DNA from 2 places in the Clostridium sp. 19966 genome. Region 1 is predicted to be linked to the other one. Evidence: a T-box and tRNA genes for the amino acid it is inferred to sense, from the RefSeq annotation. Region 1 holds a T-box; the other holds one or more tRNA genes.

Region 1 (15,351 bases):
ATAACCAATTCTCCAGAAAAGATAAATATATATGGATTGAAAAATTGCCAAAATAAAGAATTTATAGATACTATTAAAAATGTGTTTACAGATAGAGTGAGCATTATGAATGAAGATAATATGTATAAACATAGAGTTACAGAAAAAATAAAATAAATATTGACAATAAAAATTTATCAGTGTATAATACTCTATGTTAAGAAGAAACAGCCGTTTCTCACCTTACGGTAGGACTGTTAAGGTTACTTTTATGATTTTGATTATAGAGGCGGCTATTGAGCCGCCTTTTTATTTGCTTTAAAAACCAGATGTGAACTTCTATATTAGATTTTGCAGTTTTTACTCTAAAAGTTGTTTGAAACACTTTTAATACATAAAGTCGCACATCTATGATACGGCTGTATATAAGCCTGTGCTAAAATTAATATTAGGCAAAGGTTTAATAATAGGATATTAATTATTTTAAGACGATATGATTCTAAAAGCTTAGAATAGTATATCTAAAAAAATTTTTGGAGGTGAAAGGCTATTAGCAAAAATTTTATAGTAAATGAGGAAATCAGAGAAAAAGAGATTAGATTGATTGACAGCCAAAATGTGATGTTAGGTATAGTATCTAGCAATGAAGCATTGAAAATGGCTGTAGAGCAGGAATTAGATTTAGTAATGATATCACCTAATGCTGTTCCGCCAGTGTGCAAAATAATGGATTTAGGAAAATATATCTATGAACAATCTAAAAAGGATAAAGAAGCTAAGAAAAAACAAAAGGTTGTTAATCTTAAAGAAGTAAGACTTAGCCCAACTATAGAAGAGCATGATATCGAAATAAAGGCTAACAATGCTAGAAAGTTTCTTTTAGATGAAGATAAAGTAAAAGTTACAGTAAGATTCAGAGGAAGAGAAGCTGACTACTCATATATAGGACATAAGATACTTGAAAGCTTTGTTAATAAAGTTCAAGATGTAAGCGTGGTTGAAAAACCTGCGAAACTTGAAGGAAAGAACATGATATTAATTTTGGCTCCAAAAAGAGCTTAAACCTGGGAGGAGGATTTATAATGCCAAAAATGAAAACCCATAGAGGTGCAGCAAAAAGATTTAAGAAAACAGGAAGTGGAAAATTAAAGAGAGCTAAAGCTTTCAAAAGCCATATATTAACTAAGAAGAGCTCAAAGAGAAAGAGAAATCTTAGAAAAACTGGTTACGTTTCTACAACTCAAGAAAAAACAATGAAGAAATTATTACCATATCTATAATAGGGATAAGTAAAGGAGGTATATTAAATGGCAAGAGTTAAAAGAGCAATTAATTCACATAAGAAACATAAAAAAGTACTAAAGCTTGCAAAGGGATACTATGGTGGTAAGAGCAAGTTATTTAGAACTGCTAATGAAAGTGTTATAAGAGCATTAAGAAATGCTTATGTTGGAAGAAGATTAAAGAAGAGAGATTTCAGAAAGCTTTGGATAGCTAGAATAAATGCTGGAGCAAGATTAAATGGATTATCTTACTCAAGATTTATGAATGGTTTGAAGTTAGCTGGCGTTGATATAAATAGAAAAATGTTATCTGAAATAGCTATTAATGATCCAAAAGGGTTTACTGAATTAGTAAATGTAGCAAAAAGTCAGTTAAATGCATAAGATAAATGCGGCAAGAGTCGCATTTTCTTTTTTTATATAGACTTTGAGGAGGCATATTTTGAATACTATAACCAGTAAGGATAATCACTTATTTAAAGATGCTAAAAAACTAAAGGAAAGAAAATATAGAGAAGAAAAAGGAAAATTTATAATAGAAGGAATTAGATTTGTTGAAGAGGCTGTGAATGCTAATGCATCTATAGATAAAATATTTGTAAGTAGTTCTTTCTCACAAAAAAATAAAATCTTTAAATGGAATGATTATGACACATATGAACTGAAAGATGTTCTTTTTAAAGAACTATGCAGTACAGAGAATCCTCAAGGAATTGCAGCTGTTGTCAATGCAAAGAATGAGGCTATATCCAGTGGTGATGGTATATATGTGCTTGTAGATAAGTTACAGGATCCAGGTAATATGGGCACTATAATAAGAACAGCACATGCAGTAAATGCTTCTGGAGTTATATATACGGCTGGAACTGTTGATCCTTATAATGATAAAACTTTAAGATCTACCATGGGATCGATTTTTTATATTCCAGTGATGAAAGATGAAAAATTTGAATTCTTATCGAAGCTTAAAAGAGATGGATATTTATTAGTGGTAAGTGCTCTTGATGCTCAGGAAGATTTTTATGAACTGGATTATACTTCAAAAACAATAATTGCAGTAGGAAATGAAGGCAATGGAATAAGTGATGAAGTGCTTAGTAAAGCGGATGTAAAGGTTAAAATACCTATGCCAGGCGGGGCTGAATCATTGAATGCATCTGTGGCTGCTTCTGTAATGCTTTATGAAGTATTAAGACAAAATGTTAAAAAGGCTTGAAAAAAGTCTGTTATATGATTATAATACTATTAAATAAAGATTTAATGCATTGATGAAGAGAGTAGATATTGAATTGTTACCAGGGATAAAAGGTCATGGACTGAGAGCCTTTTTTAATAGGAAGATATTGAAGTTCACTTCGGAGCACTAATTGTGAAATTTATTTAAATTTAGCAATTAGCGGTTAATACCGTTATTATAACTAAGAGAACAGAGAATAATCTGTTAATTAGGGTGGTACCGCGGAATATCCGTCCCTTTTGGGGCGGTTTTTTTATGCTCTTTTTTATAATACAGTACATAAATTTTGAAAAATATTTAAATTAGGAAGGGAGATTTACTATGAAAGAAAAGTTAGAGGTCATAAGGAAGGCAGCATTAGACGAAATAAAGTCCTCTGTGGATAGTGCTGTGCTTGAGAATATAAGAGTAAAATATCTTGGCAAAAAAGGTGAACTTACTACTATATTAAGAAGTATGGGAAGCTTAAGCGCTGAGGAGAGACCTGTAATTGGAAAGCTGGCTAATGAGGTTAGAAGTTCTATTGAAGAATCTCTAGAAAAAATAGTAACATCCATAAAGAATAAGGAAAAAGAAAATACTCTTAAGAATGATATTATAGATATATCACTTCCAGGTAAAAAACAGGTGATAGGGAAAAGAAATCCTTTGGAACAGACCTTGGAAAGAATGAAAGAAATATTCATATCTATGGGCTTTTCAGTAGAGGATGGACCTGAAATCGAGCTTGATTATTACAACTTTGAGGCTTTAAACATTCCTAAAAATCATCCAGCTAGAAGTGAGCAGGATACATTTTATATAAATGATAATTTAGTTTTAAGAACTCAAACTTCTCCTGTTCAGATAAGATATATGGAGAATAATAAGCCACCGATAAAGATGATATCGCCAGGAAAGGTTTTTAGATCAGATGCTGTAGATGCTACGCATTCACCTATATTCTTTCAATTTGAAGGGCTTGTAGTGGATAAGGGAATAACTTTTGCAGATCTTAAAGGTACTCTAGATACCTATGCTAAGAAGATGTTTGGAGATAAAATAAAAACAAGATTCAGACCGCATCATTTCCCATTTACAGAACCTTCAGCAGAAATGGATGCTTCCTGCTTCGTGTGTGGAGGAAAGGGCTGCAAGGTATGTAAAGGAAGTGGATGGATTGAAATATTAGGCTGTGGTATGGTTCATCCCCAGGTATTAAGAAATGGAGGAATAGATCCAGAGGTTTATAGCGGATTTGCTTTTGGTATGGGCGTAGATAGAATGGTTATGCTCAAATATGGTCTTGATGACATAAGACTGCTTTATGAAAGTGATATGAGATTTTTAAATCAATTCTAGGAGGTATATTTTATGAAAGTTCCAGTTAGATGGTTAAAAGATTATGTTAATGTTAATATATCACCGGATGAAATAGGAGATAGACTTACCTTATCCGGTTCAAATGTAGAAGAAGTAATAAAAGGCGGAGAAGAGATCCAAAATGTGGTTACTGGCAAGATACTAAAGATAGAGCCTCATCCAGATGCAGAAAAATTAGTAGTATGCTCTGTAGAGGTAGGACAGGAAGAACCAATACAAATAGTTACAGGCGCTAAGAATATGAAAGAAAATGACATAGTTCCAGTAGCTCTTCATGGTGCATCTCTTCCTGGTGGAATAAAAATAAAAAAAGGGAAGCTTAGGGGAATAGTATCTAATGGAATGATGTGTTCAGAAGAAGAACTTGGAATAGCAACTGAAAATCCAGTTCATGGTCTCATGATACTTCCTGAAGATACGGAAATTGGAGTGAATATAAAAAGAGTACTGGATTTGGAGAATGCAGTTATTGATTTTGAAATAACTTCTAATAGGCCTGATTGTCTTAGCGTAGTAGGAATAGCAAGGGAAACTGCAGCTACTCTTGGATTAAAATATAGTTTACCAGATACAAAATTTACAGCATCAGCTGGTAAGAATGTTAAAGATTTTGTAAATGTAGCTATTAAAGATTCACTATGCAAAAGATATATGGCTAGAGCTGTATTTAATGTAAAAATAGGTCCATCTCCAGAGTGGATGAGAGAAAGGCTGATTGAAGCAGGGGTTAGACCTATAAATAACATAGTCGACATAACAAATTTTGTAATGTTAGAGCTGGGTCAGCCTATGCATGCCTATGATAAGAGAGAAATCTCTACAGGAAATATAATAGTAGAGAGGGCTAAAAAAGGAGAAAAATTTGTAACCTTGGATGAAGCTGAAAGAGAACTTTCAGAAAATGTATTATGCATAAAGGATGGAAAAACAACTATCGGTATAGCTGGAATAATGGGTGGACTTAATTCTGAAATAAAGGATGATACTACTGAGGTTGTATTTGAAAGTGCCAGCTTTGATGGAACTAATATAAGAGTATCTTCTCAGGCTTTAGCACTTAGAACAGAAGCATCATCAAGATTTGAGAAAGATATAGATGAAGAAACAGCTAGACTTGCTTTAGATAGAGCTTGCTATTTGGTAGAACTTTTACAGGCTGGTACAATAGCAGAGGGAACCATAGATATATATGAAAACCCAAAACAAGAAAAAAGTCTAACTGTAGATGGTCCATGGATAAATGAGTTTTTAGGAACAGATATTCCATTGGAGGAAATGAAAGAGTATTTAGATAGATTAGAGCTAAAGACTGAGGTAGAAGGAAACTTATTGAAAATAGAAGTACCTAACTTTAGGATAGATATTAATATAAGAGAAGATATCGCTGAAGAAGTTGCTAGAATATATGGATATGACAAGGTGCCCACTACAATAATAAGCAGTAACTCTACTAAGGGCGGAAAAAATATAAAACAGCAGACGGATGATAAGGTTATAGCAGCTATGATGGCTAGCGGCTTAAACGAATCTATAAGCTATTCCTTTGTAAGTCCAAAAGTTTTTGATAAAATCTGCCTGCCTGAAAATCATGAGCTTAGAAAAGTGGTGAAAATTAAAAATCCTTTAGGAGAAGATTATAGTGTTATGAGAACCTCCATGATACCTTCAATGATGGAGAGTCTTTCAAGAAACTATTTAAGAAGCAATGAAGAAGCTTATTTATTTGAAATGGGGAGAATTTATATACCATTAGAGGATGAAAATATTCTTCCGATTCAAAAAAATGTACTTACAATAGGTTTCTATGGCAATGCAGACTATTTAAATCTAAAGGGTATAATTGAAAATCTTTTAGAGGTTTTAGGTATCGAGGATTATTCAGTAGCAAGAGAGAGCGAAAATCCTAGCTATCATCCTGGAAAAACTGCTTCTTTATATATTAAAAAAGAAAAAGTAGCTACATTAGGAGCTGTACATCCGGATGTATGTGAAAATTATGAATTAGATAAAGAAGCTTATATAGCTGAGATAGATTTAGATACACTATATAAATATGCTAATTTAGATAAAAAATATACACCGCTTCCTAAATATCCTGCAGTAACTAGAGATATAGCTTTACTAGTAGATGATTCTGTACTTGCAACAGATATCGAAAGTACTATTAAAAAGCAAGGCGGTAATTTAGTAGAAAAGATTAAGCTATTTGATATCTATAAAGGAAAGCAAATACCGGCAGGTAAGAAATCAGTGGCTTATTCCATAGTATATAGGGATGAAAATAAAACTCTAGTAGATGCTGAAGTTAATAAAGTTCATGATAAAGTATTAAAAGCATTAGAATTTAAATTAGGTGCTCAACTTAGATAGTATAATTGGAATTTACACAACTAAAAAGATTTCTGTTGTGTAAATTCTTCAATATATATTTAATATAATTGTAGTTTATGTTAAAATATATAATAAACATTATCTAAGAGGGTGTTTTGCATGAATGTAATTACAGTTAATATAAATGGGGTTGAATATAATTTAAAAGGAGAAGAAAAGGAAGAGTACTTACAAAAAGTTGCGGGATATGTGGACAAAAAAATTAAACTTATACTAGAAAACAATCCTAAGCTTAGTGTGACTTCTGCTGCTGTATTATCTACAGTTAATGCTGTAGATGATCTTTTTAAATGCGACTCAGCGTATAGAGATCTTTTAGATGAGCTAGAAGAATTAAAGGTATTAAAGAAAAATTTATCATTGCAGTTAAAAGACTCTAAGGAAGAAGTAGATAAGGTAGAGGAAGAAAAAAAACAGCTGTTAGCTAAGGTCAATTCTCAGGATGAAAATATTTTAAAAGATAAAGATACAGAGATTGATAAACTTAAAGAAGAGCTTTCCAAGCTTAGAAAGGAAGCAAAAGAAGCTGAAGACAAATGTTTGAAATATAAAGAAGATAACAGGGAACTAAAATTTCAGCTGCAAACTGCTAAGTTTAAGGTTATAGATCTTCAAAATAAATTAGTTGATAAACAAATAGATTTGGTTAAAGCCAAGAAGATTAAAAATCCTCTTTTGAATGAAAACAAATAATAAAAGCCCATGTCATATATTGTGACAATGGGTTTTTGTTATTTATTATCCTATAAAGTGGCTTATAAACTAATAATATGATATTATATAAGCTGTATCAGATTTTTATAGGGTTTTATTTAAATAGGAGAGATGATTGAGATGAATAAGAAAATAGAGTTATTAGCTCCTGCTGGAAATTTAGAAAGTATGTATGCAGCCGTTTCTAATGGTGCTGATGCCATATATATGGGGGGAAGCAAATTTTCTGCCAGGGCCTATGCTCAAAATTTCACTCTAGAAGATATGAAATCAGCAGTAGATTATTGCCATATCTATGGTGTGAAGGTGTATATTACGGTAAATACTTTAATAAAGGATTCTGAGCTCAAAGAGGCTATTGAATATATAAAACATATGTATGAAATGGGAGTGGATGCTCTTATAATACAGGATCTAGGTCTTCTAAATATTATGCAGAGTCAATTTAGTGACTTTGAAATACATGCATCTACTCAGATGACTGTGCACAATAAAGAAGCTTGTGAGCTTTTAATAGATAACGGATTTAAAAGGATTGTGTTATCAAGAGAATTAAGCTTAAAGGAAATAACAGAAATATCTAAAGACTATGAAACAGAGATATTTGTCCATGGAGCGCTTTGCGTATGCTATTCTGGACAATGCCTTATGAGCAGCATGCTTGGAGGCAGAAGTGGGAATAGGGGAAGATGTGCTCAAACCTGCAGACTCCCATATAAACTTATAAATAATAGTAATCAAATACAAAGGTCTGGGTATCTTTTAAGTCCTAAGGATATATGTACTTTAGCAGATATAAAATCCATAATCCAGGGTAATGTTAGTTCTCTGAAAATCGAAGGAAGAATGAAAAGGCCTGAATACGTGGCTGGAGTGGTGTCCACCTATAGGAGGGTTATAGATAGTTATTATGATAATAACTGGAGTAACGACTTAGAATATGAAAATAAAAGACTTCTTCAGCTGTTTAACAGGGAAGGTTTCTCAAAGGCATATCTTTTTGGCAATACAGGAAAAGATATGATGGCTTATGGAAATCCCAAAAACACTGGAGTACCTATAGGAAAAGTATTGGAAGATGGTTCCATAAAGCTTTTAGAAGCTATTAGTGTAAAAGATGGTATAAGAGTAGATGAAAGCGGAACCATAGTAAATAAAATACTAAAAAATGGAGTAGAGATTGAAAAGGCGGCAGAAGGTACGATTGTAAAATTGCAGCCTAAGATATTTAAGAAAAATGATGTAGTATATAAGACTAATGATAATCAATTTAATGAAGAATTAAAAGAAAGTTTTAAGGACAAATATATTAAAAAATTACCTTTAGATGTAATTGTGAATTTTGAAATAGGAAAAAATATTGTTATAGAAACTAATTATTTAGGTAAAGAATATATTGCTAGCGGCAGTAAAGTGGAAAATGTTCTTAAAAAACCCGTTTCGAAAGAATTCTTGGAAGATAAAATAAAAAAAACAGGTAATACGCCATTTATCATCAATAGAATCCAATTTATAAATATTGAAGAAGGATTTTTATCAGCTGCAGCAATTAATGATGTGAGAAGAGAGCTTCTGAAAAATATAGAAGAGGATATCACAAGTAGCCATAGAAGAAATTATATTTGCAAGGAACTTACTTTAAAGCATAAATCAAAGGATAAAAATAAGGTGAGCGGAGTCCTGTTTATAGCTTCTACTTATGAGCAATACGAAGCGCTTAAAGACCTAAATGTAGATAACCTGGCAATAGATTTTTTTAGGAAGGGAAAGGATTCTATAAAAATAGGAAGTATAGATATACAAGGACTTTACTTAAAGATTCCTAATATTATAAAGGAAGAATTTGGATATGTGCAAGACCTTATAGAAAAAAATCTTCACAGAATTAAAGGGATAATAACAGCTAATTTAGGAATTATAAAAATATTTAGCGGCAAAACAAGCATAATTGGAGATTATAAATTGAATATTTTTAATAGCGGTGCTGCACAATTTATTGAGGAATACTGTGATAGTGCATCTCTAAGTTTGGAACTAAACAAAAATGAAATATATAATATAGGTAAAAAAAATAAAAAGCTTCAATATCTAATTTATGGTAAAATAGAACTTATGGTAAGTGAATATTGTCCCATAGGAAGTATAGCAGGCGGAAAAACAGCTGCTTCTAAATGCAGTCAGCCTTGTTTAAATGGTAAATATTATCTTAAAGATAGGATGAGCGAAGACTTCATAGTATGTACAGACATATATTGCAGGAGCCATATATATAATAGCGTGCCAATAAATCTGACTGAACAGATAAAGGAATTAAAAGATCTTGGCATGGATAGTTTTAGAGTAGACTTTATAGATGAAAACTATGAAGAAACAAAAAAAATAGCTCTAGCAATTAAGGAAAACAAGGTTTTCCAAATGGATAAATTCACTAGAGGGCATTATAAAAGAGGAGTAGAGTAAAATTTGCATTTTGTAGTATAGGAGTTGATATACATGGATGAAAAAGCTTTAAGAGTATTAGAACTTGGCAAAATAAAAGAAAAAATAAAATATTATGCCCAAACTGCTGCAGCTAAAGAACTAATAGATAATTTAAAGCCTTACGAAAATATATATGACATGAGAGAGAGACTTCAGGAAACTAAAGAAGCCTTAGATATATACATTAAGAAAGGCGCAGCTCCCTTTGAAGGCGTTTATGATGTAAGAGATGGATTATCAAGGGCTGAAAAGGGTGCCAGTCTAGGCTGCAGCGAGATATATAGGATAGCTAATATATTATCTGCTACAAGAAGACTAAAAGAATACGTTATACATAAGGATGAAGAAGAGCCTTATGAAGCTTTAGAAAATATTTGTGAAGGCATAGTTCCTTTTAAGAAGTTAGAGGACGAGATATTGTCTGCTATTATAGCCGAAGATGAAATTAGCGATAGAGCCAGTGAAACCTTATATTCTGTGAGGAAAGAACTTAAAAATAAAAATTCATCTGTTAAGGATAAGGTAAATGAACTTATTAGGAAGTACTCTAAATATCTTCAAGATAATCTTTACACTGTAAGAGGAGATAGATATGTAATACCTGTAAAATCAGAGCATAGGGGTTCAGTTCCTGGACTAGTTCATGACCAAAGCTCTACAGGGGCTACTTTATTTATAGAACCTATGAACTTAGTGGAACTAAATAACGATATAAGAGAACTCATGCTAAAAGAAAAGGCTGAGATAGAGAGGATACTCTCAAATTTTTCGAAAAAAATTGCGAGCAACATAAAAGTTATAAAAAATAATGCTGATATATTATGGGAAATGGATTTTATATTTTGCAAGGCTAAGTATGCTTACCATATTAATGCAACCTGCCCTATAGTCAGCGAGGATGGAAGCTTCTATATAATTAAAGGAAGACATCCTTTGATAGAAGAATCAAAAGTGGTGCCTATAACTGTGAGTTTAGGGAAAGAATATACATCTTTAGTTATAACAGGCCCTAATACTGGAGGAAAAACAGTTACATTAAAGACTATAGGACTTATTCATTTAATGGCTATGAGTGGAATATTAATACCGGCTGGTGAAAATTCAGTAGTTAGCTTTTATGAAAAGATTTTTGCCGATATAGGAGATGAGCAGAGTATAGAACAGAGCTTATCAACTTTTTCTTCACATATGAAAAATATAGTAAACATCATGGATAAAGCGGATAAAAATACTTTAGTTTTATTCGATGAACTTGGAGCAGGAACTGATCCGGTGGAAGGAGCAGCTCTTGCGGTTGCAATTCTTGAAAATCTTAGATCAAGAAGCACTAGGATTATAGCGACAACTCACTATAGTGAGCTCAAAGGTTATGCTCTCAAGACCCAGCATGTGGAAAATGCCTCCGTTGAATTTGATGTGGAAACTCTTAGACCTACCTATAAGCTTTTGGTGGGGATTCCAGGTAAATCTAATGCTTTTGAAATATCTAGAAGATTAGGTTTGGAAGACTATATAATTGAGGAAGCTAGAAAGAATATATCCAGTAATGCTTTAGTATTTGAGGATCTTATTATGAATCTTCAAGAAAAAAGTATTGAAGCCGAAAAGAATGCTCATGAAACCTCAGTACTAAAAGCGGAAACAGAAAAAATAAAATTGAAATATCAAGAAAAATTATATAATCTGGAAAAGCATAGAGAAAATATTATGCAGAATGCCCAAAGAGAAGCTAAGTCTGTTTTGAGAGATGCTAAAGAAGAAGCAGATTTAGTAATGAAAAATGTAAGAGAATTAGAGAAAATGGGTTATGATGGTGATATAAGAAACAAACTTGAGAATGAAAGAAAAAGGCTAAAGGATAAGCTTGAAGGTATTTCTAGCAAAGACAATAGTACTAAGACTGATGAGGGAGAGCATATAAAGAATGTAAAAGTCGGTGAGGAAGTTATGCTTTCATCATTAAATCAAAAGGTTACCATATTAACACTGCCAGATAATAAAGGAGACTTACAGGTGCAGGCAGGCATAATGAAAGTAAGTGTTAATATAAAGGATCTTAGAGCTTCAGGAAAAGTAAAAACTAATACTAAAGTACCTAATTCTAAAAGAGAATTGAAGTTGAATTTAAGAAGTGTGCCTATGTCTATAGACTTAAGAGGACTTGATGCAGAAGATGCTATATATAATGTAGATAAATATTTAGACGATGCATATATGGCAGGGCTTACAGAGGTCACAATAATACATGGGAAGGGAACTGGAGTGCTGAGAAAAGCAGTAAATGATTTGCTGAAAAGTCATCCTCATGCTAAAAGCTATAGATTAGGAGCTTTTAACGAAGGTGGAAGCGGCGCAACAGTGGTAGAATTAAAATGATACTTATAAGTGCATGTTTAATGGGTGTAAATTGCAAATATTCGGGAGAAAATAATTTATCGCAAGCATTAATGAATATTATAGATAAATATGAAGTTATACCAGTATGCCCAGAGCAACTGGGAGGACTTACAACCCCAAGAAATCCGGCAGAAATTTTTAATTCTAAATCCTCTGAAATACTAATGGGGGTAGGGAAAGTCATAGATAATAAAGAAAATGATCGTACCCTAGAATTTGTCAAAGGAGCACAGGAGACATTATATATAGCTAAAAAGTTTAACATAAAATATGCTATATTGAAAAGCAATAGTCCTTCCTGTGGTAATAAAAAGGTATATGACGGAACCTTCAGCGGTAAGATTGTAGCAGGCAGCGGAGTAACTGCAGAACTCTTACTGGAAAATGGTATAAAAGTATATAATGAAAATGAACTGGCAGAATTTGAAGAAGATTATAATAAAACGAGAGAGTGAATTCAATTCTCTCGTTTTGCCTGTAAAAATATATTAAATTTTAACTACTTTTATATATTCAACATTAGGATCTTCTGTACCTTGGACATAGAGACCTGCTTTCTTAAGGTTTTGTATATAATCTACAATTTCAAAAGTGATTTTTTCACCTGGGCATAGTACTGGAATTCCTGGAGGGTAAGCCATTAAAAATTCGCCACTTATTTGTCCTACGCTGTCCTTTAAGCTCACAGGAGTTTTATAGGAATTAAATGCTTGCCTTGGATTTAATACTAAATCAGGAATTGGAGGCACATCTATGAAATCAGGCTTTTTATTGGTTCTGTTTGAGAATTCTTTGCTTATCTCTTTTAATGCCGAAATAAGAGAATCGATGCTTTCACTTGTATCTCCAAAGGATCCTACAGCTAAAATGTTGTATAAATCAGATAATTCCATCTGAATATGATATTTGTTAGATAAAATCATATCTAAGTCATAACCTGTGATACCCAAGTCCCTGCAGGTTATAGTCAATTTAGTTGGATCTAAGGCATAGACTCCTGGATTGCCTAAAATTTCATCACTAAAAGAATAAAAACCTGGAATTTTATTTATTTCATTTCTAGCATAATTTATTAAATCGATGGTTTTGTCTAAAAGCTCTTTCCCATGAAGTGCTATTTGTCTTCTTGAACAATCTAAAGATGCCAATAATATATAGGATGGAGAAGTGGTTTGCAGCAAACTCAAAATTTGCTGCACTCTTGATGCGTCAACCCTTTTTGTATTAACTTGAAGTAAAGAGCATTGAGTAAGGGCTCCTATTATCTTGTGCGTACTTTGCGAGCAAATATCAGCTCCCGCATCTATGGCAGATACAGGAAGTTTAGCATTAAATTTTAGATGAGGGCCATGAGCTTCATCTACTATTAAAGGAATATCATATTTGTGAACTATATCAGCTATTTTCTTTATATCAGTAGCAACTCCATAATAGGTAGGATTGATTACAAGTACAGCCTTAGCATCAGGATTAGCTCTTAAAGTATTTTTCACGGTCTCTGGAGTTACTCCGTGAGCTATACCTATTTTTTTATCCAATTCTGGTTGCATGTAAACAGGTACAGCACCAGTTAAAATTATACCTGCAGTAACTGATTTATGAACATTTCTAGGTATCAGTATTTTATCACCATTGTTTACTACGGACATAATCATTGCTTGTATTGCTCCAGAAGTTCCGTGAATAGAAAAAAAACATGCATCAGATCCATAAGCATCTGCCGCTAGTTCCTGGGCCAATTTTATAGACCCTGTGGGGTGATGGAGACTGTCTACTTGTTTAAATACGGTAACGTCTATTTTAAATGGATTATCACCAATAAAAGCTTTAAATACACCATCCATTCCTACTCCTTTTTTATGACCGGGTACATGAAAAGGAATAGTATCATTTTTAACATATTCCATTAATGCGTCAAATAATGGGGTTTGGTTTTGATCAAATTTGTACACCGCTTTATAACACCGCCTTCTTTATAAAATGCAATAATAGTATATGTAATGCTCTTTTAAAATACAATAAAAACTATAAAAAATCACAATATTTTCTTAAACTAGTTTTTCATTAATACTATTTTGTAGTATAATAACAAATGTTAAATGTGTTAGGAGGGATAATATGGATTACAAAGAAAAATACAACCTTTGGTTGAATTCAACATTAATTGATGAAAGCACAAAGAATGAATTGAAAAATATATCCGAAGAAAAAGAACTAGAGGATAGATTCTATAAAGAATTAGAGTTTGGAACAGGTGGACTCAGAGGGGTAATAGGCGCAGGAAGCAACAGAATGAACATATATACTGTTGGAAAAGCAACTCAAGGACTTGCAGATTACATTAATGCAGCTTATTCCGATGAGAAGAGTGTTGCAATTGCCTACGATTCAAGAAATATGTCTAAGGAATTTGCTCAGACTGCAGCAGAAATATTGAGTGCAAATAATGTAAAGGTATATTTATTTGAAAGCTTAAGACCTACTCCAATGTTATCTTTTACAGTAAGAGAATTAAATTGCAAAGCAGGAATAGTTATCACTGCATCTCATAATCCAAAGCAATATAATGGATATAAAGTATATGGAGAAGATGGAGGTCAGGTTACTGACAATAATGCTAAAACTATATTAAACTGCATAGAAAAGGTTGACAACTTTGAAAAAATTAAAAAAGTTACCTTAGACGAAGGAATTAAAAGTAATTTAATAAGCATCATAGGTGAAGATGTAGATAAAGTGTATTATGAAAAGGTAAAGAGCCTTACAATTAGAAAAGAGCTTGTTAAGGAAAAGGCTAAGGATTTAAAAATAATTTATACACCTATACATGGTAGTGGTAATGTTCCTGTAAGGAGAGTACTTAATGAACTAGGGTATACAAATTTAGTTGTAGTAAAGGAACAGGAACTTCCAGATGGAAACTTCCCTACAGCACCTTATCCAAATCCAGAAGAACCAAAGGTATTTAATATAGCAATGGAGATGGCAAAGGATGTTCAACCAGATATAATATTTGGAACTGATCCTGATTGTGATAGAATAGGTGTGGTAGTCAAGGTAAGTGAGGGAAACTACAAAGTACTTACTGGAAATCAAACAGGAGCACTTCTTACAGAATATATACTTTCATCCTTAACTGAAGAAGGAAAGCTACCAAAGGATGGAGCAGTTGTAAAAACTATAGTTACCACAGAGATAGCAAGAAAAATAGCAAAAGAATACAATGTAGAATTGATGGATGTGCTTACTGGATTTAAGTACATAGGTGAAAAAATAAAAGAATTTGAAGAAAATAAAAATCATTCCTACATATTTGGTTTTGAAGAGAGCTACGGATACCTTTCTGGAGATTTTGTAAGAGATAAGGATGCAGTAATTGCAGCTACTTTAATTTGTGAAATGACACTTTACTATAAATCAAAAGGAATTTCACTATATGAGGCATTAATAAACCTATATAATAAATATGGCTATTACAAAGAAAAGTTAGTATCTTTAGAACTAAAA
Region 2 (15,351 bases), on a different contig from region 1:
TATATAGATGAAAATGGAATAGTTTGTCCAAAGTGTGGCAAGAAAAACTTTACAGATATAAGAAAGTTTAACCTTATGTTTAAAACCTATCAAGGAGTAACAGAAGATTCCAAGTCAGAGATATATCTAAGGCCAGAGACAGCACAGGGTATATTTGTTAACTTTAAGAATGTTCAGAGAACTTCAAGAAAGAAAGTTCCATTTGGTATAGCACAGATTGGTAAATCCTTTAGAAATGAAATAACTCCAGGAAACTTTATTTTCAGAATAAGAGAATTCGAGCAGATGGAACTAGAGTTCTTCTGCAAACCAGGAACAGATTTAGAATGGTTTGACTATTGGAGAGATTATTGCTGGAACTTCTTATTATCTCTTGGCATAAATAAGGATGTCTTAAGAATGAGAGATCACAGCAAGGAAGAACTATCCTTCTATAGTAATGCTACTTCAGACATAGAGTATTTATTCCCATTTGGATGGGGTGAGCTTTGGGGTATAGCTGACAGAACTGATTACGACTTAAGCAAGCATGCAGAACATTCAGGTCAGGATATGAGCTATCTAGATCCAAACACTAACGAAAAATATGTTCCATACTGTATAGAGCCATCTCTTGGAGCAGACAGAGTTACTCTTGCATTTTTAGTAGATGCATATGATGAAGAGGAGCTTGAAGGCGGTGATTCAAGAACAGTGTTGAGATTCCACCCAGCTCTAGCGCCATTTAAGGCAGCTGTACTTCCACTTAGCAAGAAGCTTTCAGAAAAATCTACAGAGGTTTATGATAAGCTAAGAAAGCATTTCAACGTGGACTATGATGAAGCAGGAAGCATAGGAAAAAGATACAGAAGACAGGATGAAATAGGGACTCCATTCTGTATAACTGTAGATTTTGATACTTTAGAGAACGATACTGTAACTTTAAGAGATAGAGATTCAATGAATCAGATAAGAATAGGCATAGATGAATTAGAAGCATATATAACTGAAAAGATGGAGTTCTAGTTTTGGCTCTGCTTTAAAAACATTGATATAATTTTAGAGTTTAGGCTTAGCTTTATGATAGCTAGGTTTAAACTCTAAAGGTATTATAAAGATGATTTTTAAGGCAAAGCCTTTTGTTATATTGTAGGTAGAATAAATTTACAGAATTATTTCTAAAGTGTTATAATTAATTATCAATGGGACAATATTTATAATAGTAGTTTTATAATTTATACTATACATATTAATTATATTAAGGTGGTATTTTAAATGAAAAAAGATTTTAAGGATTTTAAAGAATTCATAAAAGGCAAGAAAACAGCCGTAGTTGGCATAGGGGTTAGCAATAGACCTTTGATAAATTTTCTTTTAGATTTAGGGGCTTACGTAACAGCCTTTGATAAAAAGGGTGCTGAAGAACTTGGAGAGGCTGCAGAGGAATTTAGAAAAAAGGGCGTTAAGCTCTGTTTGGGAGAAAATTACCTTGACAGTCTTAAGGGGTTTGAAGTTATTTTTAAATCACCATCTATGAGAATAGACAGCCCAGCCCTGCAGACAGCAATGAAGGAAGGTGCTTATGTAACTTCTGAGATGGAAGAGTTTATGAGATACTGCCCTGCAAAGATGTATGGAATTACAGGTAGTGACGGAAAAACCACTACTACTAGCATAATATATAATCTTTTAAGTGCAGAAGGTTTTAAAACTTGGGTAGGGGGAAATATAGGTACACCCTTGTTTTCTAAAATAGAAGAAATGACTTCAAAAGATAGGGTGGTTTTAGAATTATCAAGCTTTCAGCTTATGACCATAGATACTTCTCCAGAGATTGCTGTAGTAACTAATGTGACTCCTAACCACCTAGATATTCATAAGGACATGCAAGAGTATATAGATGCTAAGAAAAATATATTTACTCATCAATCTTCAGATGGGATACTCATTATAAATGCTGAAAATGAAATAACTAAAAGCTTTGAAAAGGAAGCTAAGGGTGAAGTTAGAAGCTTTAGCAGCAAAACTAAGCAGGATGCTTATTTTGACAATGGAAGTCTATACTTGGGAGACAAGGAGATTTGTAAAAGGTCAGATATATTAATAAAGGGAATGCATAATGTAGAAAATTATTTAACAGCTTTTCTTGCAGTTAAGGATGAGGTTTCCGTAGAAAGCATGAGAAAGGTGGTAGCTACTTTTACAGGAGTTGAGCACAGAAATCAGTTTATAAGAGAAGTGGACGGAGTAAAATATTATAATGATTCAATAGGAACAAGTCCTACTAGAACTTTAGCTACTATGTCTTCCTTTGAAAAGTCAGTGATTTTGATTGCTGGAGGATATGACAAGCATATTCCTTTTGAACCTCTTGCTGAAAAAGGTATAGATATGGTTAAAGCACTGATACTTGTAGGAGCAACTAAAGATAAGATTAAAGCTGTATTTGAAAAAGAAATGGCAGAAAGAAAGGTAGAACTTCCTATATACGTAGTAGCTTCCTTAGAGGCTGCAGTACTTAAAGGTAAGGAAATCGCAGATAAAGGGGATTACGTGGTGCTTTCACCAGCCTGTGCAAGCTTTGATATGTTCCCTAATTTTGAAGCAAAAGGAAACAAATTTGTAGAAATAGTGAAAAGTTTATAATCCTTTGGAAAGAAGAAAATAAGTGAAAACTGTGCCTAGTGTGTCAATATGTATATATATGAGATATAAAAAGGATTGTGAAGAAAAATATGAATAAATTCTGTAAATCAAGGATAAATTAAAAAATAAATGGAGTGCCTGTGATAATATATCTTTTGTCACGAAAAGCAGAAGCTTAACGTTGAGCGGCCAGATAGCTCAGTCGGTAGAGCAGAGGACTGAAAATCCTCGTGTCCCTGGTTCGATTCCTGGTCTGGCCATCCTTTATGGCGCTATAGCCAAGTGGTAAGGCACGGGTCTGCAACACCCTCACCCCCAGTTCAAATCTGGGTGGCGCCTCCAAAATAATATCAGTAATTTAAAAATAGCTTATATAGTAACTTGTAAAAAGTTAACTGTATAGGCTATTTTTATTTTTGCATATATTGTGTATTTATGTGCATTTATGCAATTATATGTGCAGTTAAGTGGATTTTAACCTAGCATTTACACATGCATAACAAAATTAATATTCAAAGTGGGTAGAATGAATATGTTGTGTACAACTACAACATTTGGGTTGAATGACTATATAAACACTCTATGTAATTTTAAGTAAGCAATATTAAATAAGGAGGTTAAAAATGAGAAAAAAGACATGTATTAAAAATGTGGTAAGCTTATTAATTGTTATATCTATTGTAATAACTAATTCAAATCTAGCGGTTTATGCATCAATATTAAAAGATTCCCAGAGCCAAACCTCAATAACTTTATCGGCTTCCACTGCAGGTTTAAAAGATACAATAACTGTAACTGTTCAGAATGGCAGTAAAGATTCTAGTGCTTGGGTAGGGCTTTACAATGAAGCAGATACACCAGGAGATTCTTCTAGCGGCGGGGTTGCTTCTATATGGTGGAGCTATCTATCAGATCATTCAGCAGACGACCCCAGCCACAGCTTAGCCATTCAAAATGGAAATGGTGACTTTAAGCTTAATTTAGCTCCTATCAGCGGACTTGAGCAGGGAAAAAGCTATAAACTGCTATTATTTAAGGATGGAGGATATACTGTTGAGGCAAGTGCAAATTTCACCATTTCAGCGTCAGAGGTTGAACCTGATGTAAGCTTATCTTCCTCAACCGTAGCATTAAAAGATACCATAACAGTTACCATAAAAAATGCAAGTAAGGATTCTGAGGCCTGGTTAGGAGTATATAATCAGGAAGATACTCCTGGAAAAGTAGATTCTATGTTTTGGAAATATATCTACGGAGATACTAAAAATGACCCAGATCATAGCCTAGGCTTTACTAGCCCTAATGGTGAATTCCAACTTCCATTAGATACAATAAGCGGAATAAAGCAAGGGGAAACCTATAAGGTGGTACTCTTTAAAGATGGAGGCTATACGGTGGATGCCAGTTCTACCTTCTATGTTTCTGCACCACAGGCACCAGTACATAATTTAGAAGCAGCAGAAATTAAGACACAAGCATCTACAGCTCCTACGCTGCCAGCTACAGTAAGAAAAGATAATTCTGATGGAACCTTTAGTGAGGTAAATGTTATCTGGGACAAAATACCTTCATACCTTTACTCTAAAGCTGGAAGCTTCACGGTAGAGGGAACGGTAAATGGCATTTCAGAAAAAGCAAGAGCTGATGTAAATGTAGTAGAAGGAGAAGGCCCTTTATATTCATTTCAAGTTTTTAGTGATACACATATAGTATCCAATCTTAATTATATCCATGATAAAAATTTAGATAATGCTCTAAAGGATATTAATAAAGTAGATCCAAATAGCAGCAGGCTTATAATAAACGGAGATGTGGTAGATAGCGGTCTTGCAGCAAACTGGGATGCTTTTTCTACTATAGTAAACAGTAATAAGCATCCTAAAATAGATATGGCTTTAGGAAATCACGATACTTGGCAGGAAAATTCATGGATAGATCAGAATGAGTATGATATATCTAAACAAAATTTCATTAAATATTCAGGAGAGCCAAATGTGTATTATGATTATTGGCTTAATGACTATCACTATATATTCTTAGGCTCAGAAAAAAGTGATGGTAATAGTGCTTATTTTTCCGATACACAGCTAAAATGGTTTCAGCAAACTATAGCGCAGGACGTAAAAAATAACAAACCTATATTTGTATTTATTCATCAGCCTCTTTACGATACTGTAGCAGGTTCTAAGCCAGGACAAATGGATAAGAATTTGGATCAGGATAAAGAAGTGAGAGACATATTAGCAAAGTATCCTCAAGCAATTTTATTTACAGGGCATACTCATTGGGAATTTGGTTCTAAGGATATGTTCTATAATAAAAGTTTGTGCACAATGTTTAATGTGCCGTCCTGCGGATATTGCTGGACAGATGCTAATGCTGAGGATGATATAAGTGAAGGCTATTATATAGATGTGTACAAGGATAAAATATTGATAAAGGGAAGAAATTTTACTAAAGGAGAATGGGAACAGGACGGTCAGTATGAGGTGGACTATTCAGGTACGGACACAAATTCATCTATAAAGATCCTTGATAATTATATAAATCAGCAAAGCACCGCAGCAAGATTGGACAATATTACCCTAACAGCTGATAAGACTGCTATGCTGCTAGATGGTGCTGATAAAGCCAAAACAAGCTTGAAGGGAACTATGACGGATGGAAGTGCAGCAGATTTAAAAAAGGCTGAGATAAAATATTCAAGTGACAATCCAGAGATAGCAGCAGTAGATGATACTGGTACTATAACCCCTTTAGCTAAGGGAACTGCCAATATTACAGCAAGAGTTACTGTAGATGGAATAACTGAAAGTGCTACTCAGCAGCTTCAAGTAGAAAAAATAAAAACTGATGCTACATTAAAGAGTATTACTATAAATGGTAAAATGCTAAAGGATTTTGCTCCAGATACTTTAGGATACAGGGTTTTACTAGCACCAAATACTGTACTAGCTCCAAAGCTTGAGGCAGATCCTACAGATTCTGATGCAGCAGTTTCTATAAAGCAAGCTTCTAATTTACAGGACAAAGCAGTTATAACGGTAACTTCTGCAGATAAAAGTGTAACTAAAACGTATAGTATTAGCTTTGCAGTAGATAGCAAAGCTACAGTAGACCAGCCTGTATTTAGTTTGGATTCCTCTAAGGCATATACTGAAAAACAAAATTTGGCTATAAGCTGTGATACATCTAATGCTATTATTAGATATACGCTGGATGGCTCAGATCCTAATGAAAAATCAAGCATATATACCGGCCCTATAGAATTAAGTGATACCACCACAGTAAGAGCTATTGCCATAAAGGATGGCTTAAATAATTCAGATATTACAAGTTCCAAATATATTATAAATTTGCCAAGCGGAACAGAGCTTATTCAAAACGGCGATTTTTCAAGTGGAGCTTCCTTTTGGCAAACATACAATGGCGCAGATAACTCGCCTGCTGGTGTTGATAATGGGGAATTCAAAACTACCGTTGGAGATGTGGGAGACTATTACTGGTCAGTTCAGCTAAGTCAAGGAAATTTTAAGCTCAAAGGAGGAATAACCTACAGATTAACCTTTGATGCCAGGTCAACCATTAATAGAAGTATCGAGCCTTTAGTTGAAATTCCAGGTGGTGGTGATGGAAACACTTTCTTGGATAAGGTAGTACCTATAACCTCAGATATGAGCACGTATACCTGTGACTTTACTGTACCAGCTGATGTGGATAATGCACATTTGGTATTTTGCATGGGAAATGTAAATGGAATGGGGGCAGTAGCAGCACACGATGTATATATAGATAATGTTAGTTTAAAGAATTTGCCTGCTATAACAGCTGAACCAAGCTTTAGTGTAGATAGAGGTACTTATAGCTCGGAACTAAACGTGGCTATTACTAGTGCTTCTCCAGGAGCAATCATAAGATACACAACAGATGGAACAGATCCAACTGCAGCTTCACCTATATATTCCCAACCTATAAAGGTTTCTGCAAATACAACAATTAAAGCTTATGCTGCAAAAGCCGGATTAGCTGATTCTAAGATATCTGCTGTTACTTATAATTTCTCAGCAGCTGCAGCACCTAAATTCAGCATAAGCGGAGGAAGCTATGATAGCCCTCAGCAGGTAGAAATAATATCTGATACGGAAGGGGCGATAATTAGATATACAACGGACGGCACAGAACCAAATTCAAGATCACAAATATATAGCGGACCGATAACGGTAGCAGCTAATACTATTATTAAGGCTTATGCCTCTAAAGATGGACATACTGACTCTAAGGTTGTAAGTGAAGAATATACAATAAAATCAACAGTTAAACAATCTACTGATGATACAAATAATCCACCGAATTCATCAGGAGAATCAACCAAAGCGGCAGGTACAAATTATAAAAAATTAGTTCAGACAGGAAGTATAATTGACGGCAATCTATTAATAGCAATAGGTACATTATTAATAGCAATAGGTTTCTTTACTGTGTTTAAAAGAAAAGGTAACAGATAAAGCCTGTAATAGGAAATGTAAACTCCAGCATCTAGCAATATAACCTTGCTAAGTGCTGGAGTTTTTCTTCAAATAACCCTTTATTTAACTACCGCTTCTAAAACGTCAATGCATTTATTTTCAGCATTAAGTCTAACTTTTGCGCCTATTGGCAAGGTTAATCGTGGGCTTCCATGACCGCTCATTATGTGATAGCAAATGGGTATGCCTTTAGAGATAAAATTATCTTCGATAACCTGCTCTAAGGTAAAGCTTCTTTCATAGTGGGGAAGGGTGCAATTTGTGAATTGACCCAATAATACACCTCTACACTCTTTTAGTTTACCTGAAAGAGCTAGCTGAGCTAAGAGCCTATCTAATTTGTAAGGAGGTTCAGCTATATCTTCTAAAAATAATATTTTATCCTTCACATCAATTTCGTAATCAGTGCCTATGGAGGAACATATAACAGCAAGATTTCCCCCTACTAAAGTGCCTTCTATATTTCCAGAGAAATTTTTAAAGGTAAGAGGAGTTCCTTTTGGGTTACATATTCTGTAATTATCGTAGCCCTTCATAATACTCTGTTTAAGGCTATCTATACTTATTGGATTATCAGTACCCGAATTTGCCATTACTCCGTGGAAGGTAGTAAGACCACAGCGCTCATATATAGAATTTAATAGCAATGTAACATCACTAAAACCTATAAATATCTTTGGATTATTTTTTATTATATTAAAATCTAGGTAAGGAAGCATTCTTATAGTACCATAGCCCCCTCTATAACACATTATTGCATCAACCTTTTCGTCTAGAAAAGCGTCCATTAAATCCTGAGCTCTTTCCTCATCAGTTCCAGCTAGAAAGCCATATTTATCATAAAGGTGCTTGCCCAATTTTAATTTAAAGCCTAAGCCTCTTAGGCATTCAATCTGCCTATCTATCACTTCTTTTTCAGAAGGACTTGCAGGAGCTATTATTCCTAGAGTAGAATGTTCTAAAAATCTTTTACCTAACATGATAACCTCTCCTTAAAACATATCTTTTTTATTTAGAATACCTATTGCAATTAAGGCCATGCCTACAATAATTCCTAATATTATATAAAAACCATAGGGATTATTTCCAAAGGGGATTTTGCTCATATTCATACCGAAGAGACCCGATACCATATTAGGGATAGCCATGACAATGGTTACGGAGGCTAAAAGTTTCATCACGATATTCAAATTGTTTGATATAACTGATGCAAAAGCATCCATGGTACCAGATAGTATATTACTATAAATGTTAGCCATTTCTATAGCTTGTTTATTTTCTATTATTACGTCTTCCAAAACATCTTTATCTTCTTCATACTTTGTTATAAATTCAAGCTTAAGCATCTTTTCCAAGGTTATTTCATTAGATTTTAATGAGGTAGAAAAGTACACTAGAGACTTTTCCAGAGAAAGCAGCTGAATAAGTTCCTTGTTCTTCATGGATTTATGGAGCTTCTTTTCAATCATTATGCTTTTCTTATCTATTTGTCTAAGATATAAGAGATAGTAGGTGGCTACTCTGTAAAGCATCTGAAGAATAAATCTAGAACGCTTAAAAGCAAAAAAAGACTTAACCTTGCCATCTATAAAGTCAGTTACAACCTTGCTGTTTTTCAAGCAAACGGTAATTATTTCTTTCTCAGTATGGATTATAGCTAAAGGGTATGTATCATAAGTAAGAGAATTATCCTCCATTTCGGTAAAGGGGATATCTACAACTACTAATACGTTGCTGCCTTCTATATCAAGACGAGAAGCTTCCTCATCGTCTAGAGATGCTCTTAAAAACTCAAGGGGAACACCTGTCTTTTTAGAGACAAGTAATAATTCTTGGTCAGTAGGAGCTACAATGTTTATCCAACATCCAGCTTCTATATTTTCAATTTTTTGAAGTATGTTACTTCCATCATCAATGCTTTTGTATATGTTTATCATATAAATGGCACCCCCAAGATATTAAATTTACAGGATTATATACATATAAAAAATTGCATAATTAAAAGCAAGTATTAATTATGCAATTTTAATTAGACCTTATTGCATTTAAAATCCTGTAGAGTTCATTACAAAACAATTATACAGTAGCACTTTATAATGCACAACTTATTTTGATTTATAAAATTCACTTTTGATTTCGTCAATCAGATTTCTTTTTTCTAGAAGATCTATAGCTGTTAATATCAGAGCGTTGGCAGAAGAAATTATGGCTTCATCAGCGTAGGAAGATATGGTAGCATCAGCAAATTGCTTAGTGCCATATTGTATGTTATCCTCCTCGGTTACTCTTACATATGGATGTATTGTAGGAATTAGCTTACTTACATTGCCTATACTTAAGCCAGATTCTGTATTCTTTATTCCGCAGCAATCTATTATGCCTATTTCCTTAAGATTATGTCCAAAGAGTCGTGATAATGTGTCATTTGTGTGCATTTCTAAGTATGGAAGCTCGTAAATTGAATGAGAACAATCTAGTTTCATAATATTAGCTGTTAAATCAGATAAATTCCTTATATGCTTCTCAATTGTTTCTGCATTTGAATATTTGTCGGCTCTTATATAAAGCTTTATCTCACAAACATCAGATGGGAGAGATGGAGTATATCCTCCGTTGGAGAGGATACTATCTATTCTTAGGTTATCCTGAGAGCATTTAAGCAAGGTGTTTATAGAATTCAATATAAATATGCAGGCATCCATAGGAGAGTGATTGTTAGAACTCAAATATGTAAATCCGGAGCTGCCTTTAAATTTTACACTCAGAGGAAGTATGGCACGGGAAGTCCCACTCTGACAGGTTTTTACATCAGGATGAACCATCATTGCTAGGTCTATATCCTTAAAGGTACCTTGCTTTGCCATTGTAACCTTTGCACCGCCTATATATTCTCCTGGACACCCCAGCACAATAATAGATCCCCCAAGCTTATCAATAGCTTTTGTCAATCCAAGTGCTGCGCCTACAGATATAGCGGATACCGCGTTGTGACCATTTATATGCCCCTCTGGTAATAAGGCATCATATTCGCACAGCAGGCATATTTTGGGATAACCATTGCCATATTGTGCATAAAAAGCTGTGTCAATATCTAGATATTTTTCTTTCACATTAAACTTATTTTCTTTGAGAATATTGCATATATAAGAACATGACTTGTATTCATGGTAGCTCTCTTCTGGATTATTATATATATATTTTGAAATACCAGTTATTGTATCTTTTAGAGTAGTTAAATAGGAAATAGCTTCCTGTTTCATAATGATGACCTCCTTTAAAAAGATTTGCATTTGAAATTATTTTTTCCAAATAAAAAAAATATATTATAATTTCAAAAATAAAAAGGTGGACAAAATAAGATTTGGCTACATTGTGAATACAATATATTAGATAGGGCAACAATCAAAATAGTTTAATCATGTCATAAGGGGGTGCAAGCTATTATGCTGCACTTTGAAAACCAGTGAGTAAGAAAATTATGCATTATAAATTAACCTTTAAGAATAATTATATTTTTAATAGGGGCTGTTTTTATATTGTGTGATTTTCTATAATTAAGGGCAAGTGTATATATGCTTTTATTATACGAATTCAATAATGACGATTGGTATTGATGCAGCAAATAGCATTTTAAATGGAAAAACAAAAATGTATCATTTGTAGAAAAAACCACAGTAATGGTATAATAATTAACGGGAGATTTATTTGTAATACATGTGAAGCTAGACTTATAAACTCTAATATAGAAACTGATTTTTATAAGTATTACATTGAGTGTATGAAAAAAATAATTATGGAGCTTATGCTTAGAGAGAGAACATCGAAGTATGAAAGCTTTTATAGATAAATCTTAATATCCAGAAGGGACGGATGATGCTTGAGTAAAACACCTATAGTAGATGCCTTATCAAAGTATATCAAGGATAAAAATGCCCCTTTTTCAATGCCGGGACATAAATCTGGCAGGGGATTTGTTGTGAAAGATAATAAAGATATGCAAGAAATTTTTTTAAGTGGAGATATAACAGAAGTTGAAGGATTAGACAATCTTCATAATTGTGACGGAATAATTAAAGAGAGCCAAGAACTTTTAGCTAAGTTGTATGGAGCTTATAAATCATATTTTCTGGTAAACGGTAGTACCAGTGGAAATTTAGCTATGATATTCTCATGTTTCAATGAAGGAGACTCAATTATAGTTGAGAGGAATTGTCATAGGTCCATAACAAATGCTATAATTCTAAAAAAATTAAAACCCATATATATACAGAATTATATTAGCAGAAAGTACAATGCTCCTATATCTGTGGATATGGAGCATTTTTTTAGTGTAGTAGAAGAAACTGAAGCTAAAGGTATAGTGCTTACATATCCAAATTACTACGGCATAGCTTTTGATTTAAAAGCTTTAGCTAATATATGTCACAGCAGAGGAATGAAGGTTTTAGTAGATTGTGCCCATGGAGCTCATTTTGGAATCACAGAGCTTTTGCCGGAAAACCCAATTAAATTGGGAGCAGATATGGCAGTTATGAGTGCGCATAAAACTCTGCCAAGTCTTACTCAAACAGCTTTTTTACACGTAAAAGATAAAGAAAATATAGATAAGTGCAGCTTTTATGTAAGCTCTTTTTCAACTACCAGCCCCTCGTATATCTTTATGGCTTCCATGGATTATGCTAGAGATTATTTAGATGCTAAGGGTAAAAAAGAATTCGAACAATGCATAGAAGTGGTGAAGGAATATAAGTCAAGAATAAACAAGGAAACTGATTTTTATGCTTGGGAGCAAGGGAATATACAACAGGAATATTCCAAGCTTAATTTAAGGATAGATGAATCTAGAATTATTATATCTCCTGGTGCTGGTTACAATTGTCATAAGATATTAAGTTACCTTAGAAATAGCAGAGTTCAAGCTGAAATGACGGATGGGTATAATATAGTTTTTATTGCATCTCCTTTTAATACCAGAGAAGATTATGATATGCTCTTGACTTCTCTTATGAATTGTCCATTAGAAGAGTTTAGGGACAATCAGTTTAGTATATATATGAATAATATTCCTGAAAAGGCTCTTGAACCTTGGGAAGTATTTGAAAGAGAAAATTCAAAGGTTGAATTAGATGAAGCAGAAGGTAAAATAAGTGCAGTAAATATAGTCCCATATCCACCGGGAGTTCCAATTATTATGATGGGAGAAATAATAGATAAGGAAGCATTAGGTGTGGTAAAATATTATTTAAAAAACGAAGCTTCAATATTAGGGGTGGAAGATAACAAAATTAAGATAGTAATATAGCATTGGAAGGAGCTTTTGCTTGATATGGGGAAATTATTTTGCTTGATGGGAAAGAGCAGTACTGGTAAGGATACTATTTTTAAATATTTAAAAGAAGACAGAGAATTGGATTTAAGAGCTGTAACTCCATATACTACAAGACCTAAAAGAGAAAATGAAGTTGATGGAGTAGAGTATTATTTCATTGACGAAAATAAACTGGAAGAGTTTAAAGATAAAAATAAAGTTATTGAATTAAGATGCTATGAAACCGTCATGGGGAAATGGTATTATGGAACAATAGATGATGGACAAGTAAATTTAAAGAAGAACAATTATATTGTTATAGTTACTTTAGAGGCATATAATAATCTAAAAAAGTATTTCGGGGAAAAAAATGTTGTTCCCTTATATATAGCTGTGGATGATGGAGTTAGATTAGAGAGAGCATTAAACAGGGAAAGGCAGCAGCTTAAACCTAATTATAATGAAATGTGCAGAAGATTTTTAGCAGATGACAATGATTTTAGTATAGATAAGCTAAAATCTAGCAATATAGAAAAAATATATAGTAATGATAGTTTAAAAATTTGTGTAACTAGTATTAAAAAGGATATTTCGCAAATATTAACTAAAGATAATAAATATTAATAATTCATATATATTGTAGGGCTTAAATGTGATAAAATATACCTAAGATACAAAACTTTATAGATGTGCAACATTAAGCTTATGTAAAATATAAGTTCCAAGAAGCATCTGTAAAAAGGGGATTAGAAATAACTTATTATAAACAAGGAGGGGTAAATATGAAACTTATTATAGCAATAGTTCAAGATGATGATGCTAGTGATCTTATAGATGTGATTACAGAGGCAGGCTTTAGGGTTACGAAATTAGCAACCACTGGTGGGTTTTTAAAATCAGGGAATACTACACTAATGATAGGAGTAGATGCAGATAAGGTTGATAAAGTGATTGCATCTATTGAAGATGTATGCAGAACTAGAGATCAGGTAGTTACTTCACCTTCTTCCGTGGCAGGTGCTACTGGAGTATATGTGCCATATCCTGTAGAAGTAGAAGTGGGAGGCGCAACTATATTCGTCCTAGACGTTGATAAATTTCTTAGATTTTAGTTTTGATTATTTTGAGCGAACTCTAATTAGAGTTCGTTCAGTCATTATACAGTAAACTAAAGATGTTTACATTAGCTGTAGAGGAATACAAGGAGGAATATATGTATTCTGAAGATATAATAGGACATAAGGAATTAAGAAATTACTTTAATTCGGCTGTAGAAGGCGGAGTACTGTCCCATGCACACCTTATTATCGGTGAGGAGGGCATAGGTAAAAGTCTTATTGCCAAGGAGTTAGCGGTAAGAATAATAGGAAAGACAGAAATAAAACCCTATGTAGATATAATGGAATTTAGAGTTTCTAAAACTAAAAAATCTATTGGAGTGGAAGATATAAGAGGGATTATAGAAGAAATATCTAAAAAACCCTTTGAAGGCGATAAAAAAGCTATAATAGTATATCAGGGGCATAAGATGACTGCAGCAGCACAAAATGCTTTTCTGAAAACTATTGAAGAGCCTCCAGCTGGAGTTTTTATAATAATACTTAGCGAAGATAGTGAAGCAATATTAGATACTATAAAATCTAGATGCCAAATGCATAAGCTTACATCTTTAAGTAAAGATGAGATGATGGGGTTTATAGATAAAAATTATACTGAAATTTCTGATGAAGAAAAAATATCTGCTATGAACTTTGCAGAGGGAGTTCCAGGAAGATGTGATCATTTTATAAAGGACAATGATTTTAAAATTTTGAGATCAACAGCTTTAGAGCTGATTATAGATATAAATAAATTGAGTGATGCTGAATTTGAAAAATATTTAGATTTCCTTGTTAAAAATAAGGATATGAGCGAAGAAATATTCAGCTTACTGATATCTTTTATAAGGGATATTATAATATACAAAAATGTTAATAATAAAGAAAATATAATAAATAAAGATAAGTTTAACTATATAGAAGAATGCTCTGACAGCTTTTCATATAGAAAACTTCAAAAGATTATTGAAGCTTTGAATGAAGCTAGAAGTAACTTAAACAGCAATGTAAATCCTTCATTAGTTTTTCAAGTAATGCTTATCAATATGCTTCAATAATAAAATAAAGTATCAAAGGTAAGTTAAGTGTAAATAATATAAATAGTTAATAAAATGCGAGTGACGATGGAGGGAATCATGGTAAAAGTTGTAGGTGTTAGATTCAAAAAAGCCGGTAAAATATATTATTTTGATCCTAATAACATAGATATAAATCAAGGAGACAGCGTAATAGTAGAGACAGCAAGGGGAATAGAATTTGGTGAATGCGTAATAGGCACCAAAGAGGTTAAGGAAAATGAGATAGTAGCTCCGCTTAAATTTGTATTGAGAAAGGCTACTGAAGAGGATATAAAGATTCACAGGGAAAACAAAGCTAAAGAAGAGAGAGCTTTGGAAATATGCGTTGAAAAGGTTAATGCTCATAAGCTGGATATGAAGCTTATAGATGTTGAATATACTTTTGATAATAATAAAGTAATATTCTATTTTACTGCAGACGGAAGAGTAGATTTTAGAGAATTGGTAAAGGATCTTGCTACCATATTTAAAACAAGAATTGAATTAAGGCAGATAGGAGTAAGAGATGAAGCTAAAATGGTAGGGGGACTTGGACCATGCGGAAGACAATTATGCTGTTCCTCCTTTCTAGGTGATTTTGCTTCAGTATCTATAAAAATGGCAAAAGAACAAAATCTATCATTAAATCCTACTAAAATTTCAGGAATTTGCGGAAGGCTTATGTGCTGCCTAAATTATGAACAGAAGACTTATGAAGACATAAGGAAAAGAATGCC

What was found. A T-box is a leader RNA that pairs with one kind of tRNA and senses whether it is charged. The one in region 1 lies ahead of pheS (phenylalanine--tRNA ligase subunit alpha), so its partner is inferred to be a tRNA-Phe.
Region 2: it encodes a tRNA-Phe, which carries the amino acid that the T-box ahead of pheS (phenylalanine--tRNA ligase subunit alpha) is inferred to sense. The anticodon was not compared.

Annotation. Positions count from the first base shown of each region.
Region 1 is NZ_JACTOJ010000006.1:16,202-31,552, reverse strand. It holds gene ytxC (putative sporulation protein YtxC) at 1-156, shown strand, start outside; ribosomal protein L20 leader region at 193-298, shown strand; gene infC (translation initiation factor IF-3) at 529-1,041, shown strand; gene rpmI (50S ribosomal protein L35) at 1,062-1,259, shown strand; gene rplT (50S ribosomal protein L20) at 1,287-1,646, shown strand; gene IAI10_RS07650 (RNA methyltransferase) at 1,705-2,478, shown strand; T-box leader at 2,519-2,740, shown strand; gene pheS (phenylalanine--tRNA ligase subunit alpha) at 2,821-3,840, shown strand; gene pheT (phenylalanine--tRNA ligase subunit beta) at 3,853-6,231, shown strand; gene IAI10_RS07635 (cell division protein ZapA) at 6,352-6,945, shown strand; gene IAI10_RS07630 (U32 family peptidase) at 7,087-9,426, shown strand; gene IAI10_RS07625 (endonuclease MutS2) at 9,460-11,823, shown strand; gene IAI10_RS07620 (DUF523 domain-containing protein) at 11,820-12,299, shown strand; gene IAI10_RS07615 (aminotransferase class I/II-fold pyridoxal phosphate-dependent enzyme) at 12,333-13,796, opposite strand; gene IAI10_RS07610 (phospho-sugar mutase) at 13,963-15,351, shown strand, end outside.
Region 2 is NZ_JACTOJ010000003.1:66,150-81,500, forward strand. It holds gene IAI10_RS03795 (glycine--tRNA ligase) at 1-1,005, shown strand, start outside; gene murD (UDP-N-acetylmuramoyl-L-alanine--D-glutamate ligase) at 1,255-2,625, shown strand; tRNA gene IAI10_RS03805 (tRNA-Phe) at 2,813-2,885, shown strand; tRNA gene IAI10_RS03810 (tRNA-Cys) at 2,894-2,967, shown strand; gene IAI10_RS03815 (chitobiase/beta-hexosaminidase C-terminal domain-containing protein) at 3,249-7,130, shown strand; gene IAI10_RS03820 (LD-carboxypeptidase) at 7,211-8,131, opposite strand; gene IAI10_RS03825 (magnesium transporter CorA family protein) at 8,144-9,088, opposite strand; gene IAI10_RS03830 (M20 family peptidase) at 9,257-10,411, opposite strand; gene IAI10_RS03835 (sigma factor G inhibitor Gin) at 10,786-10,998, shown strand; gene IAI10_RS03840 (aminotransferase class I/II-fold pyridoxal phosphate-dependent enzyme) at 11,029-12,453, shown strand; gene IAI10_RS03845 (guanylate kinase) at 12,478-13,083, shown strand; gene IAI10_RS03850 (cyclic-di-AMP receptor) at 13,242-13,571, shown strand; gene IAI10_RS03855 (DNA polymerase III subunit delta') at 13,673-14,614, shown strand; gene IAI10_RS03860 (stage 0 sporulation family protein) at 14,693-15,351, shown strand, end outside.